Regions from separate parts of the Rhizobium sp. CB2179 genome, predicted to be linked through region 2. Evidence: predicted binding sites of a transcription regulator. Region 2 holds the regulator's gene; each other region holds the start of a gene.
What was found. The regulator LexA, encoded in region 2, represses DNA repair genes until DNA is damaged. The targets are predictions, from matches to a motif close to TGTTCNNNNTGTGTTCNG.
Positions count from the first base shown of each region.

Region 1: AC244Q_RS14730 (ATP-dependent helicase) is a predicted target of LexA. The motif match lies at 3,340-3,357, and genes of this name have one in related genera.
Region 3: AC244Q_RS02710 (PA0069 family radical SAM protein) is a predicted target of LexA. The motif match lies at 2,389-2,406, and genes of this name have one in related genera.

Region 1 covers NZ_CM172781.1:2,928,281-2,934,021, forward strand. Annotated here, with positions in the region: gene AC244Q_RS14715 (YeaH/YhbH family protein) at 1-288, opposite strand, end outside; gene AC244Q_RS14720 (PrkA family serine protein kinase) at 301-2,244, opposite strand; gene AC244Q_RS14725 (VOC family protein) at 2,676-3,152, opposite strand; gene AC244Q_RS14730 (ATP-dependent helicase) at 3,400-5,741, shown strand, end outside.
Region 2 covers NZ_CM172781.1:1,739,058-1,744,798, reverse strand. Annotated here, with positions in the region: gene AC244Q_RS08800 (FtsB family cell division protein) at 1-157, opposite strand, end outside; gene eno (phosphopyruvate hydratase) at 295-1,569, opposite strand; gene kdsA (3-deoxy-8-phosphooctulonate synthase) at 1,707-2,552, opposite strand; gene AC244Q_RS08785 (VOC family protein) at 2,549-3,445, opposite strand; gene lexA (transcriptional repressor LexA) at 3,644-4,363, shown strand; gene AC244Q_RS08775 (ComEC/Rec2 family competence protein) at 4,344-5,741, opposite strand, start outside.
Region 3 covers NZ_CM172781.1:557,528-563,268, forward strand. Annotated here, with positions in the region: gene rnhB (ribonuclease HII) at 311-1,000, opposite strand; gene AC244Q_RS02710 (PA0069 family radical SAM protein) at 1,163-2,320, opposite strand; gene AC244Q_RS02715 (glycosyltransferase family 2 protein) at 2,460-2,978, shown strand; gene AC244Q_RS02720 (hypothetical protein) at 3,160-3,495, shown strand; gene moaB (molybdenum cofactor biosynthesis protein B) at 3,530-4,081, opposite strand; gene AC244Q_RS02730 (4-(cytidine 5'-diphospho)-2-C-methyl-D-erythritol kinase) at 4,081-4,992, opposite strand; gene AC244Q_RS02735 (tetratricopeptide repeat protein) at 5,044-5,741, opposite strand, start outside.

The DNA.
Region 1 (5,741 bases), 1.2 Mb from region 2:
TCCGCCCCTGCTCCCCGGCGGGCGCGGAAGAATGTCGCCTTCGACGAAGGCCCTGTTTCCAGGCAGGATATGATCGCGGATGCCGCCGTCGCCCCTTCTCAAGTTCGGCTCGGCCATTCCATCGATCGGCAGGCTGATTTCCCCGCCGTCGAGCACATCGCGAATGTTCCGGTTTTGCAGAGAACGCTTTACCGCCTGCTGCACAGCGCCTTTCATGCGCCGAAGAAACCGTTGCCGATTTTCCAGACTTTTACCGCGCGGATTTAGCCGACGGTCGACAATGTGCATATTGGCTCCACATTAACTTGCCTGTTTGACGCGCATGTACCATTCGACGAGGCGCCGAACCTGCCTCTCCGTGTAACCCCGCGCGGCCATGCGCGAGACGAATTCGCTGTGCTTCTTTTCCGTTTCGGAATCCTTCTTCGATCCGAAGGAAATGACCGGCAAAAGATCTTCGACCTGCGAGAACATTCGCTTTTCGATGACTTCCCGGATTTTCTCGTAGCTCGTCCATGACGGATTCTTTCCGCCGTTGGCTGCCCGCGATCTCAAGCAGAACTTGACGATTTCGTTGCGGAAATCCTTCGGATTGGCAATTCCCGCCGGCTTTTCGATTTTCGTCAGTTCCTGGTTGAGGAGCTCGCGATCGAGTAGCTGGCCGGTATCGGGATCCTTGAAGTCCACGTCTTCGATCCAGGCATCGGCATAGTCGACGTAGCGGTCGAACAGATTCTGTCCGTAATCCGCATAGGACTCAAGATAGGCCTTCTGGATTTCATTTCCAATGAACTCTGCGTAACGCGGCGCAAGATCGGCCTTGATGAATTCCAGATATCGCTTCTCGACATCGTCGGAAAACTGCTCGCGGCGGATCGACTGCTCCAGCACATACATCAGATGAACCGGATCGGCGCCGATATCCGTGGTGTCGTGATTGAAAGTGGAGGCGAGCACCTTGAAGGCGAAGCGGGTCGATATGCCGTCCATGCCCTCGTCGATGCCGGCGGCATCCCGATATTCCTGGACACTGCGGGCGCGCGGATCCGTCTCCTTCAGGCTTTCGCCGTCATAGGTGCGCATCTTCGAGAAGTATGTCGAATTCTCATGCTTGCGCAGACGCGACAGCACGGAGAAGCGGGCCAGCATTTCGAGCGTCGCCGGAGCGCATGGTGTATCCGCGAGTTCCGATCCCTCGATCAGCTTCTCGTAGATCTTCTGCTCTTCCGTCACGCGCAGGCAATAGGGCACCTTGATCACGCAAATACGGTCAATGAAGGCTTCGTTGTTCTTGTTGGCCTTGAAGGTTTGCCATTCCGCTTCGTTCGAATGCGCAAGGACGATGCCGGTGAAGGGTATGGCGCCGATGTTCTCGGAGCCGATATAGTTCCCCTCCTGCGTCGCCGTCAGCAGCGGATGCAGCATCTTGATCGGCGCCTTGAACATCTCGACGAACTCGAGCACGCCCTGATTGGCGCGATTGAGGCCGCCAGAATAGCTGTAGGCATCGGGATCGTTTTGGGAATAAGTCTCCAGCTTGCGGATATCGACCTTGCCGACCAGCGACGAGATATCCTGATTGTTCTCGTCTCCAGGCTCGGTCTTGGCGATCGCAATTTGGCGCAACCGCGAAGGCTGTACTCTGACGACACGGAAGCGGGAAATATCGCCCCCAAAATCATCGAGCCGCTTCAGGCACCAAGGGCTCATCAGTCCGCTTAGGCGTCGCAGGGGAATGCCGTATTGCTCCTGCAGGAGCGATCCCATCGTGTCCGGGTCGAAGAGGTTGAGCGGACTTTCGAAAACGGGGCTGATCTCGTCACCCGCCTTCAGCACGTAGATCGGATGAAGCTCCATCAGCAGCTTCAGCCGCTCAGCCAGAGATGACTTGCCGCCGCCGACCGGGCCGAGCAGATAGAGGATCTGTTTGCGCTCCTCGAGCCCCTGCGCCGCGTGCCGGAAGAATGAAACGATTCGTTCGATTGTCTCTTCCATGCCGTGGAAGCCGACAAAGGCCGGATAAATCCGGATGGTCCGGTTCATGAATATCCGACCGAGGCGCGTGTCCCTGGCGGTGTCGACCATCTGCGGTTCGCCTATCGCGGCGAGCAGGCGCTCGGTCGCATTGGCATAGGCAAGCGGTTCTTTTTTACAAAGGTCGAGATAATCCGAGATCGACATATCGGTCTCGCGACGCGCATCATAACTGCGGGTGAACGCATCAAATACGGATTCGCTCAGCATGGGCCCTCCATTCAAGGTTAATGCCACAGGCTTCAGGTGTCCTTATAACCATCGAGATGGCCATGACGTTCCTGAGAATCAATAGTTTCGTCGGTTATTCCACGCTCACCGGCCGTTTCTAGCAATGCACGAAATTGTGCATCCACCGGTTCTTTAATTACTCTACGAAACTGTTGGTCAGTATAGTGGAGAAAGACGCCATCGCGGTATCAGCACATTTCACGACGTGACAGAAAGATGAAAAAGGTGTGCAATGTCGCCCGTGATTCGAGGTCTCGAAAATCAGCGGTCGGCAGGCGGAGAGCCAGCTTCGATCGGTGAATATCGATGTGCGACGGGCCATATGACGTTCGAAAACTTGGGATATTCTTAGAGAAATGGGCGCATGACGATCATGCGCCGGATATTGCGATCATCTCTCCGCAGGCCTCTCAGCCGTTGAACGCATCCTCGAGCGCGGCGACATCGATCTTGACCATGCCGAGCATCACTTCGGTCACGCGCCTGGCCCGCTCACGGTCGCTGTCGGCGATCATCTCCGAGAGTACACGCGGCACGATCTGCCAGGAAAGGCCCCAGCGGTCCTTCAGCCAGCCGCAGGCCTCCGGCGTGCCGCCATTGCCGCGGAAAGCATCCCATATCCGATCGATCTCGGCCTGGCTTTCCACGAGAATCGCGATCGAGAAGGAATGGTTGAAACTATCGAGCGGGCCGGCCTTCATGGCCAGGAAGGCCTGGTCAGCGAGCGTGAACTCGATCAGCTCGACGCTGCCGGGAGGCCCGCTCGGCGTTTCCGCCGGCAATATGGTGGTGCGGCCCATCCTGGAGTCCGGGATGACAGACACGTAGAATTCGACGGCTTCGCGGGCTTCCTCGGCGAACCAGAGATTTGAAACGATCTTCGGCATGAAACGGCCTCCTTGTTGACGGGTGTTGATCCGGACTGCTGTCCGATGACCCAAGGACGCCTCACCGGCGCCTGATCCGACAGGCCGCGATTGGAATTTTCAGCCCCGCCCGCCCGCATCGCGGCTACAGCCGGGCTCGGCGGCGGCATTACCGCCCGCAACATACCGCCTGGAATAGCGCCGGCTCGGGAATGAAAGCAGAACATCTTTTCTGGTCTTTCCTTCCCGAATCACTACATTACGCGCCATGAGCAATAGTTTCGACGATATGCCCTTCTTCGACGAAGAGCCGGGCGAGATGGCGCGCAAGCCGCAGCCGCCTGCCGCCCCCGCCGAAAGGGCGCCCGCCGCCGGTGGCGGCATCGCCGCCCGCGCCATGGCGGCTCGCGACGGCGGCAAGCGGCCGGATTACCTCGCCGGGCTGAACCCCGAGCAGACCGAAGCCGTCGAAACGCTGGAAGGCCCCGTCCTCGTGCTCGCCGGCGCCGGCACCGGCAAGACGCGCGTACTGACGACCCGCATCGCCCATATCCTCAACACCGGCCGCGCCTTCCCCTCGCAGATCCTCGCCGTCACCTTCACCAATAAGGCCGCCCGCGAGATGAAGGAGCGCATCGCGCTGCTCGTCGGCGGCGCCGTCGAAGGCATGCCGTGGCTCGGCACCTTCCATTCGATCGGCGTCAAACTTCTGCGCCGCCACGGCGAGCTTGTCGGCCTGCGCTCCGATTTCACCATTCTCGACACCGACGACGTCGTCCGCCTCATCAAGCAGCTCATTCAGGCCGAAGGTCTCGACGACAAGCGCTGGCCGGCCAAGCAGTTCGCCGGCATGGTCGATACCTGGAAGAACAAGGGCCTCGGCCCCGCCGACATCCCCGAGGGTGATGCCCGCGCCTTTGCCAACGGCCGTGGCCGCGATCTCTATTTTGCCTATCAGGCGCGCCTGACGACGCTGAACGCCTGCGACTTCGGCGACCTGCTGATGCATCCGATCGCGATCTTCCGCAAAAACCCGGATCTCCTGAAGGAATATCACGGCCGCTTCCGCTATATCCTCGTCGACGAGTACCAGGATACCAACACGGCCCAGTACATGTGGCTCAGGCTTCTCGCTCAGCGCCCTAAGGGCGAGCTGCAGAACGTCTGCTGCGTTGGCGACGACGATCAGTCGATCTATGGCTGGCGCGGCGCCGAGGTCGACAATATCCTGCGTTTCGAGAAGGATTTCCCCGGCGCCAAGGTCATCAAGCTCGAGCGCAACTATCGTTCGACCGAACATATCCTCGGGGCCGCCGCCCATCTGATCGCCCATAATGAAGGTCGCCTCGGCAAGACGCTGTTCACCGACCGCTCCGATCCGGACGACGCCAAGGTGCAGGTCCACGCCTCCTGGGACTCGGAGGAGGAAGCCCGCGCCATCGGCGAGGAGATCGAGCAACTCCAGCGGGGCAAGCATCTCTTGAACGACATGGCGATCCTCGTGCGCGCCTCCTTCCAGATGCGCGAATTCGAAGACCGCTTCGTCACCCTCGGCCTCAACTATCGCGTTATCGGCGGCCCGCGCTTCTACGAGCGCCTCGAGATCCGCGATGCCATGGCCTATTTCCGCCTCGTTGCGCAGTCGGCCGACGACCTCGCTTTCGAGCGCATCGTCAACACACCGAAGCGCGGCCTCGGCGATACGACGGTGCGCGCGCTGCACGACTATGCCCGTGCCCGCGATATCCCGATGCTTGCGGCAGCCGCCGACATCATCGAGACAGACGAGCTGAAGCCGAAGGCGCGAAAGGCGCTCTTCGACGTAATTCAATCTTTCCGCCGATGGCAGGAACTGCTTGAAAACACGCCGCATACCGAACTTGCCGAGCAGATTCTCGACGAGTCCGGCTATACCGACATGTGGAAGAACGACAAGAGCGCCGAAGCACCCGGCCGCCTCGAAAACCTCAAGGAACTGATCCGCTCGATGGAAAGCTTCGAGTCGATGCGCGGCTTCCTCGAACACGTCTCCCTGGTGATGGATGCCGAAACCAACGAGAACCTCGATGCCGTCTCGATCATGACGCTGCACTCGGCCAAGGGTCTCGAATTCGACACCGTCTTCCTTCCCGGCTGGGAGGAAGGACTCTTCCCGCACCAGCGCTCGCTGGATGAGAGCGGCCGCGCCGGCCTGGAGGAGGAACGCCGCCTCGCCTATGTCGGCATCACCCGCGCCAAGCACCGCTGCCACATCTGGTTCGTCTCCAACCGCCGCATCCACGGCCTCTGGCAATCGACCCTGCCCTCGCGTTTCCTCGATGAACTGCCGGAAACCCATGTCGAGGTCGCCGAAATGGAGCAAAGCTACGGCGGGTACGGCCGCGGCGGCTACGGCCAGTCCCGCTTCGACAAGGCCGAACCCTTCACCAATTCCTATTCCACGCCCGGCTGGAAACGCGCCCAGGCCAACAAGACCGACGCCACACGCGACAATTGGGGCACCCGCTCCGGCCACGCCGTCGAACGCATAGGTTACGGCGAAAGCGGCCCGAAGGGGCGCACGATCGAAGGTGAGCTGGTGGCGAAATCGACATCGTCGGAACCGTCGAG
Region 2 (5,741 bases):
TTTCACGCGCGACACGCTGATGCTCGAACGTCTCCGTTGCGCGCAGGCCGTAATCGCCATGGATGCAATGATAACCGAAATAGGAGAGGAAGGCGACCGTCATGGCCGGAATGACGAAGCGACCGATCTTTCTCTTCTTATGATGCTTTGTCCACATACACGCATGCTCTTGAACGCATTACCAATTCGTTCAATCTAACGTGCAGAGATTAACCGTTCGTTGACTCTAAAAAACGGGCAACAAAAAACCCGCGCCGGGAAGGCGCGGGTCAAGCCGTTGAAAATCAGATCCGATCAGCCGCGAACGATCGAGCGGCCGGCATACTGGGCCTGCGGGCCGAGGCCCTCTTCGATACGGATCAGCTGATTGTACTTGGCAAGACGGTCGGAGCGCGACAGCGAGCCGGTCTTGATCTGACCGCAGTTGGTGGCGACCGCGAGATCGGCGATGGTCGAATCTTCGGTCTCGCCGGAGCGGTGGGACATGACGGCGGTATAGGCCGCCTTGTGCGCCGTGTTGACGGCATCAAGCGTCTCCGTCAGCGTGCCGATCTGGTTGACCTTGACGAGGATCGAGTTGGCGACGCCCATGCGGATACCGTCGCGAAGACGGGCGGAGTTGGTGACGAAGAGATCATCGCCGACGAGCTGGGTCTTCTTGCCGGCTAGGTCGGTCAGCGTCTTCCAGCCATCCCAGTCGTCTTCGGCCATGCCGTCCTCGATCGAGATGATCGGATACTTGGCGGCGAGTTCGGCCAGATATTCGGCCATGGCGCCCGATTCCAGCGTGCGGCCTTCCCCTTCGAGAACGTATTTGCCGTCCTTGAAGAATTCCGTCGAGGCGCAGTCGAGGCCGAGGCACATGTCGTCGCCCGGCTTGTAGCCGGCTTTCTCGATCGACTTCATGATGAAGTCGAGAGCTTCCGGCGCGCTCTTCAGGCCCGGTGCGAAACCGCCTTCATCGCCGACATTGGTGTTATGGCCCTGTGCGGCAAGTTCCTTGCGCAGCGTATGGAAGACTTCCGAACCCATGCGCACGGCTTCGGCGATCGAATCGGCGCCGACCGGCAGGATCATGAATTCCTGGAAATCGATCGGGTTGTCGGCATGGGCACCACCATTGATGATGTTCATCATCGGCACTGGCAGCAGGCTGGCGGAAGCACCGCCGACATAGCGGTAGAGCGGCAGGCCGGACGCCTGGGCGGCAGCCTTGGCGACGGCGAGCGACACGCCAAGGATGGCGTTGGCGCCGAGACGCGACTTGTTCGGCGTGCCGTCCAGCTCGATCATGATGTTGTCGATCTGGATCTGGTTTTCGGCGTCGATGCCGCCGATCGCGTCGAAGATCTCGGTGTTGGCGGCTTCGACCGCCTTTTCGACGCCCTTGCCCAGGTAGCGCTTGCCGCCGTCACGCAGTTCGACCGCCTCATGCGCGCCCGTCGAGGCGCCCGAGGGAACGGCCGCGCGGCCCATGCTGCCATCTTCGAGATAGACATCGACTTCGACGGTGGGGTTGCCACGGCTATCGAGAATCTCGCGGGCGATGATATCGGTGATTGCAGTCATGGGTTCTTCCTGCTCGGTGGGTGATAAATGGTTCGAAACCTGTCTTAGTCGAAGGCGTGCAAATTACAATGCTGCAATAGCCTTCGGACCAGCGTTCGGATGTGGCCTATAGCACGATCATGTCAGACTGTTGAACGTCAAGCCTTGGCGACCGCATCGAAGGCGAGCAGCTTTTCGAGAAGCCGCGGCATGTCCTTGAGATAGACCATGTTCGGGCCGTCGGAAGGGGCATTGTCGGGGTCCTGATGGGTTTCGACGAAGACGCCGGCAATACCGGCAGCCACTGCTGCCCGCGCCAGGGTTTCTACGAATTCCCGCTGACCGCCGGAGGAATCGCCCTGCCCGCCCGGCTGCGCTACGGAATGGGTCGCATCGAAGACAACGGGCGCACCCATCGCCGCCATGATCGGCAGCGAGCGCATGTCGGAAACCAGCGTATTGTAACCAAAGGAGGCGCCGCGCTCGCAAAGCAGCACGTTCGGATTGCCGCTGGCATTGAGCTTCTTCAGAACGTTCTTCATATCCCAGGGGGCCAGGAACTGGCCCTTCTTGACATTGACGACGCGGCCGGTCTTGGCGGCGGCGATGAGAAGGTCGGTCTGGCGGCAGAGGAAGGCCGGGATCTGCAGGACGTCGACGACCTTTGCCACCTCCGCGCATTGCTCGGCGGTATGAACGTCGGTCAGGACGGGAAAGCCGAACTCCTTTTTGAGGTCGGCAAAGACCTCCATGCCTTTTTCAATCCCGATACCGCGTTCGGCCGACAGCGAGGTGCGGTTCGCCTTGTCGAAGGAGCTCTTGTAAACGAGGCCGATGCCGAGCTTGCCGCAAAGCTCCTTCAGCGTGCCGGCGACCATGAAGGCGTGGTCGCGGCTCTCCATCTGGCAGGGACCGGCAATCAGCGACAGGCGGCCGGTATTGGAAAAGCTGACCTGGCCTTGGCCTTCGCCGATCCTGACTTCGGAATTCGTATCAGTGCTCATCGTGTTTCCTCGAAGGCGAAGAGCGTGCCCTGCCCGGGCGCGGGCTTCACCAGAATGCGATTGTTCTTGCGCGCGTATGTCACCCCGTTAGCAGCCAAATGCGCTTCTGTCACGGCAAGATCGGCGACAGCGAAGAGGATTGCCCGGCCGCGCAGGCCACGATCTGCGGATGAGCCGACGATGTCGAAATAGGCCTCCAACCCTTCCGCCGTCATCAGGCTGATTTTGGCATTCGACGCCGGGATATTGACGCCGAAACCGGTTTTCTCGACTGCCGATTGCACCACGGCGAGGCTGACGAAGGCAGCGAAGGCGGCAGCATCAGGCGCGCAAAGCGCTATCTCGACTATGCCGGTGACGCCATTGGCATGCGTCTCCAGCACGGCGCGGTCGGCCGGCAGCGGATTGACGCGCTCGACGGTAAATAGCAGGAGATCAGGCGCGCGCAGATCGCCGGCAAAAGCCAGCTTGAAGCCGGCAATCGTCTCAGAACCGTCCGGCATCGTCATCGGCCGGGTGAACTGCAGCATCTCGCCGGCGCTCGATCCGTTACCGACGAAATTCTGATGATCGATGCCGGCATCCTTGCTGCCAAAAGCCAGCCCCGAAAGCCCCTCCGCGCCGCAGCGGAAGCGGAAAGCCTGATTGCGGGCGGTGAAGACATTGCCTTGGCGCGCCGACGCCTCGCTCTCCTCGACGCTCGCAATCCCGAGCGGCTCCAGATAGGTCTTGTCAGCAAAGAAGACGCAGGCATTCTCCGTTCCGAAGGGATGGCGCGCATCGGGGGCAACGGTGAAGCCGAGCTTGCCGAGCCTCTCGCGCGCCAGATCGATATTGACGACCGGCAGCACGACATGATCCAGCGGGTGCGGTTTGGCGGAGTGCTCGTTCATGATATCCCTCCCTGACACGGCAAGAGATGTGCGACAGCGCTTCCCTCAACGCAAGACTTCTGTGCCAATCCGGCGAATGAAAATAAAAATCTCAACGAGTTGGCGCCAAGTTTTACGGAAATTTAGCTACTTGCGGAACACATATGGAACATATAGTGTCTGTTCTGGATTTGTTTCAATCACGAGGTCACAACGTCGATGCTCACGCGCAAACAACAGGAGCTTCTCCTTTTCATTCATGAGCGCATGAAGGAATCCGGCGTTCCGCCATCTTTCGACGAAATGAAGGATGCTCTGGACCTCGCCTCGAAGTCCGGGATTCATCGCCTGATTACAGCGCTCGAGGAGCGAGGCTTCATTCGCCGCCTACCGAACCGCGCCCGTGCGCTCGAGGTCATCAAGCTTCCGGAGGCCTACAGCCCCAGCATCCAGCCGCGGCGCGGCTTTTCGCCGAGCGTCATCGAAGGCAGCCTGGGCAAACCTCAGCCGGTCGCCGCCCCTGCTCCCGCAAAACCCGTCGCCGACAACGGCAACTCGGTTTCCGTGCCGGTCATGGGCAGAATCGCCGCCGGTGTGCCGATCTCGGCGATCCAGAACAACACCCACGACATCGCCGTTCCGGCCGACATGCTCGGTTCCGGTGAACATTATGCCCTGGAGGTCAAGGGCGATTCGATGATCGACGCCGGCATCTTCGACGGCGACACCGTGATCATCCGCAATGGCAGCACCGCAAGTCCTGGCGACATTGTTGTTGCACTCGTCGATGACGAAGAAGCGACACTCAAGCGCTTCCGCCGCAAGGGCGCCTCGATCGCACTGGAAGCGGCCAACCCGGCTTACGAGACCCGGATTTTCGGACCAGACCGTGTTAAGGTGCAGGGCAAACTCGTCGGCCTCATTCGCCGCTATCACTGACATCGGTTAGGCCGGATTCGGTAAAGCTGTTGCTGCGCCAGTCAAAGGCGCGATGGCGCATCCATGGTCGCGACAATGCGTCAAATGCGGTTGCCACCTCCAGGCCGGCGTCCGCGAAGCGCAACTCGATGGATCCGGTCCTGCGCAGCGTCTCGCCGGTGAAGAGCGTCGCACCTGAGCGGCAGCTGTTGAAACGCAGGCGGACCGACGTCACGATGATATCGGCCGCGTCGCATGCCGGGCCGAGATAGGCGGCATTGTCGATGACAGCAACCACACGACCATTGCCAAGCCTTGATGCGCACCAGGCCCTCTTGACGCAGGAAAAGCGGTTTGCTTCACCGGCCGCTGCGGCCGCCCGCATCGCTGTCCTCGCTTCGTTCTGCTGATCGCGGGAAAGCTTGACGCGGCGGTCTTCTCCTACCTGCGGGATAGCAGGACCATCCAGCATCTTCGGCGGATCATGTCTCGGCAGGACCAGGGCTCTCTGCCACTGGTCGAAGATGAAATCCGGTGGTCTTTCACGGTTGGAAGCCATTGCTGCCGCTTCGACCACCGCGACGAGACTGCCATCCTCCGAAATCACCAGATCCGGCGGCCGGGGAACCGGTAGAAGCAACAGGATGAGCGTTGCGACCGCGATGATTGATGTGCCGATATGGCGCAGCCGGGTGCGGAGCAGCGTCAGCAGCAGAAAGCCTGCGACGGCTATCGCGAAATACCAGGCGGGCAAGCGGCCGACGTCGATATTGCCATCCCAGCCGGACACCGTCTTTGCGACCGCGATCACCAGATCGAGGCCGAATCCGACGACCTTCCAAGCCCAAACATCCAGACCGAAAGGCATGAGTAGCATCGCCAGCAAGCCGGCCGGCATGATGATGAAGGAGATGATCGGCATTGTCGCGAGGTTTGCCGGCAGGCCATAGGCGGTCAGGCGATGAAAATGCTCGATCGAAAACAACGCGGTGGAAAAACCACCGATCAGCGAGGTCAGGAAGACGCCGCCGAAGAAGCCCGCAACAGTAACGAAGGGCCTGATGATCGGCAGCTTCAGAAAGGCGTTTTCGCGGATGCGCCGGTCCTTCCACAGCTGATAGCCCGAGACCAGCGCCAATGTGGCGGCAAAGGACATCTGGAAGCTCGGACCTAAGACCTCGGACGGTGAAATGAGGATGATGACGAGGGCGGAAAGCGCGACATTGCGCAGGCTGATCGACGGCCGGTCGAAGAAGACGGCAATCAACATGATGGCCATCATGATGAAAGCGCGCTCGGCAGAGACCGCAAAGCCCGAAATCAGGAAATAGGCAGTAACGGCGATGAGCGCGCCGGCGGCAGCGATCTTCTTCGTCGGGTAGGCCTCAGCGATACCGGG
Region 3 (5,741 bases), 1.2 Mb from region 2:
CCTTTTCTCTTGTTGATTACTCGGTCTCGTGCCGGGTATCTGCCGCAGATAAACCGACTGCAGACGTTCGGGCAAACCCGCTGCGGTCCGCTGCTCTCACCCGGCGCCAGCCCCTCATCCGGCTGCCGCCACCTCTCCCCGCAGACGGGGAGAAGGGATATGCCGCGGCCTTCTCCGTCCCCCGCCTATCTCTCGCAGGGCACGTCCCCTCGCCCCGTTTACGGGGAGAGGGTTAGGGTGAGGGGCAGCCTTCGGCGTGAACCGGACAGCATTGGGACAAGCTCGGGCATATCCCGGTCTTTTGAATAACCTACTCGGAAAGCAGCTCGTCCGTCTCAGGAGCGCCCTCGGTCTTACGCAATGGCCTGAAGCTCATCCGGTGCAGCGAGCAGGGGCCGTGTCTCTCGATGCCGGCGCGGTGTTGCGCCGTGCCGTAGCCCACATGCGCGGCAAAGCCGTAATCCGGAAACACGCTGTGGGCCCGCGCCATCATTCGGTCACGCGTCACCTTGGCGACGATCGAGGCGGCGGCGATCGAGACCGAGCGGGCATCGCCCTTGACCACCGCCTGTCCGGGGCAATCGAGGCCGGGCGGCACGTCGAGCCCGTCGGTCAGCACGTAACTTGCCGGAATGGCGAGGCTGCAGATGGCCCGGCGCATGGCGTCGAGGCTTGCCTTGCGGATATCCGTCTCGTCGATGCGCGTCGAGCTGGAGGAGGCGATGGAGACGGTCGCAGTCGCCAGAATCTGCACGAACAGTTCCTCGCGCCGTTGCGCCGAAAGCTGCTTGGAATCGTTGAGACCCTCAGGGATGCGCCTCGGATCGAGAATAACGGCGGCCGCCACGACGGGTCCCGCCAGCGGCCCGCGGCCTGCCTCGTCGGCGCCGGCGACCGGCCAGTGGCCAGCCTTGCGGGCTTTGAGTTCCAGTCGGAAATCCGGCACGAGCGGAGCCGTGTCGAAAAGCAGGGGAGAATCGGGTGACGTGCGAGGTTTCATGCGGCTGAACCTCGCACGCCAACCCGATTGCCCGCAAGTCCCCGGATCAGGGCGGCGGCCGGGGACGCTCCGGCGGATGGTGGCGGTCAGGGCCATCCGCGGGAATTGCGCTCGGGCTCGAAAACAGGCGGTTTCTCGAGAGCCGATGCGCAAGCTCAAAAATCAAAGAAGCGACAGCTGCACGCCGCTGCCATCGGGCGGCACGAACAGATCGTCGCGCAGCGGCATGCTGCGGCGCGTCAGCTCGAAACGTCGGGCGGCCATTTCAAAGCGCCGGGCAATCTGCCAGGCATAGGGGCCGGCGCCCTTCATGCGCTTGCCGAATTCGGCATCGTAATCCTTACCGCCGCGCATCGAGCGCACCAGCGACATCACATGCCGGTAACGATCGGGGTAATGCTGCAGCAGCCAGTCGCGAAACAGCGGGCTGACCTCGAGTGGTAGCCTGAGGATGACGTAGCTCGCCTCGGCGGCTCCGGCAGCCTTGGCCGATTCGAGGATGCGCTCCAGTTCGTGGTCGTTCAACGCCGGGATGAGCGGGGCGGCCAGCACAGCCGTCTGGATGCCTGCTTCGGCAAGCGTGTGGATCGTCTCCAGCCGCCGCGGCGGCGTGGCGGCTCGCGGCTCCATCGTCCGGGCAAGCTTGCGATCCAGCGTGGTCACCGAGATGCCGACGCGCACCAGGTTTTTAGCTGCCATCTCCTGCAGAATGTCCAGATCACGCAGGATCATCGCCGACTTGGTGACGATCGATACCGGATGGTTCGCCTTGTTCAACACCTCGAGAATGCCACGCATGATGCGCCATTCCTTCTCGATCGGCTGATAGGGATCGGTATTGGTGCCGATCGCGATCACCCGCACCTTGTAGCCGGGCTTGGCGAGTTCCCGCTCCAGGAGTTTCGCCGCATCGGGCTTGGCAAACAGCTTCGTCTCGAAATCGAGCCCTGCAGAAAGCCCCATATAGGCGTGTGTCGGTCGGGCGAAACAATAGATGCAGCCGTGCTCGCAGCCGCGATAGGGATTGATCGAGCGGTCGAAGGGAATGTCCGGCGATTCGTTGCGGGTGATGGCCGTGCGCGGCTTCTCGACCTGCACTTCGGTCTTGAATGGCGGCAGCTCTTCCCACGTCTGCCAGCCATCGTCGACGGTTTCGCGTTGCTGCGCCTCGAACCGACCTGTCGGGTTCAGTCCCGCTCCACGTCCACGCCGCCGATCGACCTCGACTCTCAGACCGGAGGAAACGATCATCGCATCGGCAATATCTGCCGTATTGGCAGGCGCGAATGCGGCCTGCCCTGCCAGGGACTGCTCTCTCATCGGATTCTCCCGCGGCGAAAAGCCATCGCCCTCGTCCGTTTTGCTGATTAAATTCCTATCCGCAAAACGAGAACAATGCAAGAACAAAATGAGGAAAACGGTGCTGGCAAAAATTTGTGCGGCGCATTATAAATGGTCAATGTTGACGGTTGTTCTCGAATGTCAGGATCAGGAATCTGAGCTGGCACAGACTTTATCGGTATTGGTGGCAGGCGCGGTGGAGGGGCTGGTGAGCGATGTGGTCGTGCTCGATCACGGCTCGCGCGACGGCACCTCGCGGGTGGCCGACGCCGCCGGCTGCCGCTTCCATTCGCAGTGGGATATCAAGGACATCGTCCGCTCGGCGCGCGGCGAATGGCTGCTCTTCGTCGAGCCGGGCGCCAGACCCCAGGCCGGCTGGATCGATGAGATCGCTGAATATGTCGCGCTGAACAAATTGCCGGCGCGCTTCACCGCATCGCGTGCCTATAGGCGCCCTTTCTTCCAGCGTGTCGGCCGGGCCGTGCCGCCGCTGGAACTCGGCTTTCTCCTGCCGAGGAAGCAGGCGCTCGCTATCGCCAAAAGCGGGATGCGGCTTACCGAATTCGTCAAGGGCCAGAAGCCGCGCAAGCTCGCGAGCGAATTGATTCCGTCCTGGGTTGCCCGCGCTGCGCGATAGGTGCCACAACTCTCTCCATGAGCAAAAGATGGCGCCCAATAGGATTTCGCGCTATAATTCAACATGGCGCCGTCGAAGCGCCTCGCTTCGCAACGGAATGGCCATGGAATGCCGGTGAACGGCAGAACAGGTCAGCGAGAATCTCCTCTTCTGCCGGGCTCCCGGCGAAAGGAGGTGCGTCATGGCACGCGGTAGGATCTACGGCGTACGCAGTATGATCTACGGCCTCATAGCCGTCATATTGCCGACATTGGTGATCGCGCATCCGCATTCGGCTGCATCGCAGATGATGCGCAGTTGCGCAGGCCGACCCGAAATCGTCAATTTCCTGGACAAGAACTTCGCCGAAAAGCTCACGGCAGTCGGACTGATCAACGAGAACGCCATTCTTGAGGTCTATGCCGCCGAAAGCGGCACCTGGACCCTCATCGTCACGGACGTTCACGGCATAAGCTGCGTTCTGCTGTCGGGTGACAGCTGGGACACGATGCCCGTCCTGCCGGGCCTGGCCACATAGTGAATGCTCCTGGTGTGCCAGGGGCAACCATGCCCTACTTCGTCGCGCCGCGTTTCAGGTGCTCGTCCAGCCGCGGCATGATCTCGACGAAATTGCACGGCGCGCTGCGATAGTCGAGCTGTCCTTTCAGAATGCCGTCCCAGGCATCCCGGCAGGCGCCGGGCGAACCCGGCAGCACGAAGATAAAGGTGGCGTTGGCAACGCCCGCCGTGGCGCGCGACTGGATCGTCGCCGTGCCGATCTTCTCGTAGGAGATCCGGTGGAAAATGGCGGAAAAGCCGTCCATCCGCTTTTCGAACAAAGGCTCCAGCGCCTCTGGCGTCACGTCGCGGCCGGTAAAGCCGGTGCCGCCTGTGGTGATGACGACGTCTATGTCTTGGTTCTCAGTCCAGGCCTTCACCCGCGCGGCAATCTTTTCGCGATCATCGGGCACGATCCCCCGGTCGACCAGCCTGTGCCCCGCCTCCCTGATCCGCGCCGCCAGCGTGTCGCCTGATTTGTCCGTCTCCGGCGTGCGGGTATCCGAGATCGTCAAAACCGCAATGCCGACCGCGATGAAGGGTCGCTTTTCGTCCAGACCTGCCATCACGCGCCTCCCGAAACCGTTTCTGTCGCCTGGAAATACCAGTCAGGGCGCTTGTCGTGAAGAGCTGCCGCCGCACCTTCGGCAGCAGTCATGCTCGCAAAGATGCCGAAACAGGTGGCGCCGGAACCGGACATGCGGGTCAACAGGGCGCCGCGAGCCTGCAGCATCGCCGAGATCGCCGCAATCTCGGGCACGAGTTCGCGCGCCGGCGGCTCCAGGTCGTTGCGGGCAGCAGCAATCGCCGCGAGCCAGTCGGCAGCCTGAGACCCGCTCAAAGCCAGGCTCAGGGCCGGATTGTTCTTTGTCGCCAGCCGGCGGAAAACCTCAGGCGTCGCGACGCCCTTCAGCGGATTGGCAAGCACCATGGCAAAGGCCGGCAGATCAGGCACCGGTTCGATCTTTTCGCCGATGCCGCGGGCAATCAGCGGCCGGCTCTCCAGGCACATCGGCACGTCGGCGCCGAGCTTCAGAGCCAATGCTGCGAGCGTCTCCGCAGATAACGTCGTGCCCCAGAGCCGCATCAGCCCGCGCAGCGTCGCGGCCGCATCGGCCGAGCCGCCGCCGATGCCGGAGGCAACAGGCAGGTTCTTTTCCAAATGGATGCGGACGGGAAAGGCGAGGGGACCGACCACCTCACGCAGAAGGTCGCGGGCCTTCAGCACCAGGTTGGTGCCGCCGTCGCCGGCAAGCGTTTCGCCAAAACGGCCGGACAGGGTCAATGCGTCGGTCGGCGACCGCATGAAGTCCAGCCGATCGCCGTGACCTGCGAAGGTCACCAGCATATCGAGCAGATGATAGCCATCCGGCCGTTGGCCCGTCACATGCAGGGCGAGGTTGATTTTCGCGCGTGCTTCCTCGGAAAAGCTAGAGCATGATGCCGAAAAGTGTGAGCGGTTTTCGGACGACATCATGCTCTATTTCTTTGATCTCACGCCGGCCACGCCCTCATCAGGCATGGTCCGTCAGGATTTCTTGTCGACCGGCGGCGGGGTGACGGGCGCCGGATCCGGCTGCTTCTTGTCGGCCGCCTTGGCATCGTCACTGGCGGGAGGCAGGCCGTTGGCGACCTTGTCCTTGATCTTCGGGATCTCGGCAGCTTCGGGCTCGGAGGCGAGCGCCCGGTTCCACTGGTAGACGGCCTCGAGCTTGCGCCCGACGCGCCAATAGGCATCGCCGAGATGGTCGTTGATCGTCGCGTCGCCGGCCTTGATCTGTGCGGCCCGCTCCAGCTCGTCGACGGCATCGTCGAAGCGGTTGAGGCGGAAATAGGCCCAGCCGAGCGAATCGATGATGTAGCCGTCGTCAGGGCGAAGGTCGACGGCCTTCTTGATCATGCCGAGACCTTCATCGAGGTTCCGGTTCATGTCGATCCAGGAATAGCCGAGATAATTCAGCACCTGCGGCTGGTCGGGATTGAGCTCCAGCGCCTTGCGGAAGTTCGGTTCCGCCTGGTCCCACTTCTTCAGCCGCTCATAGGCGATGCCGCGCTGGAAGAAGACGCTCCAGTTGGCGCGGCCGGGAATGGGGCCGATCGTTTCGACGGCCTTGTCGTAATTCGTGGCCATCGCCTGGTAGTCCTTGGCGTCGGAGAGCACGCTGCCATAAGCGAGGTAACTGCGGATGTCCTTCGGGTCGGAGGTGATAAGCGCCTGCAGGTGCT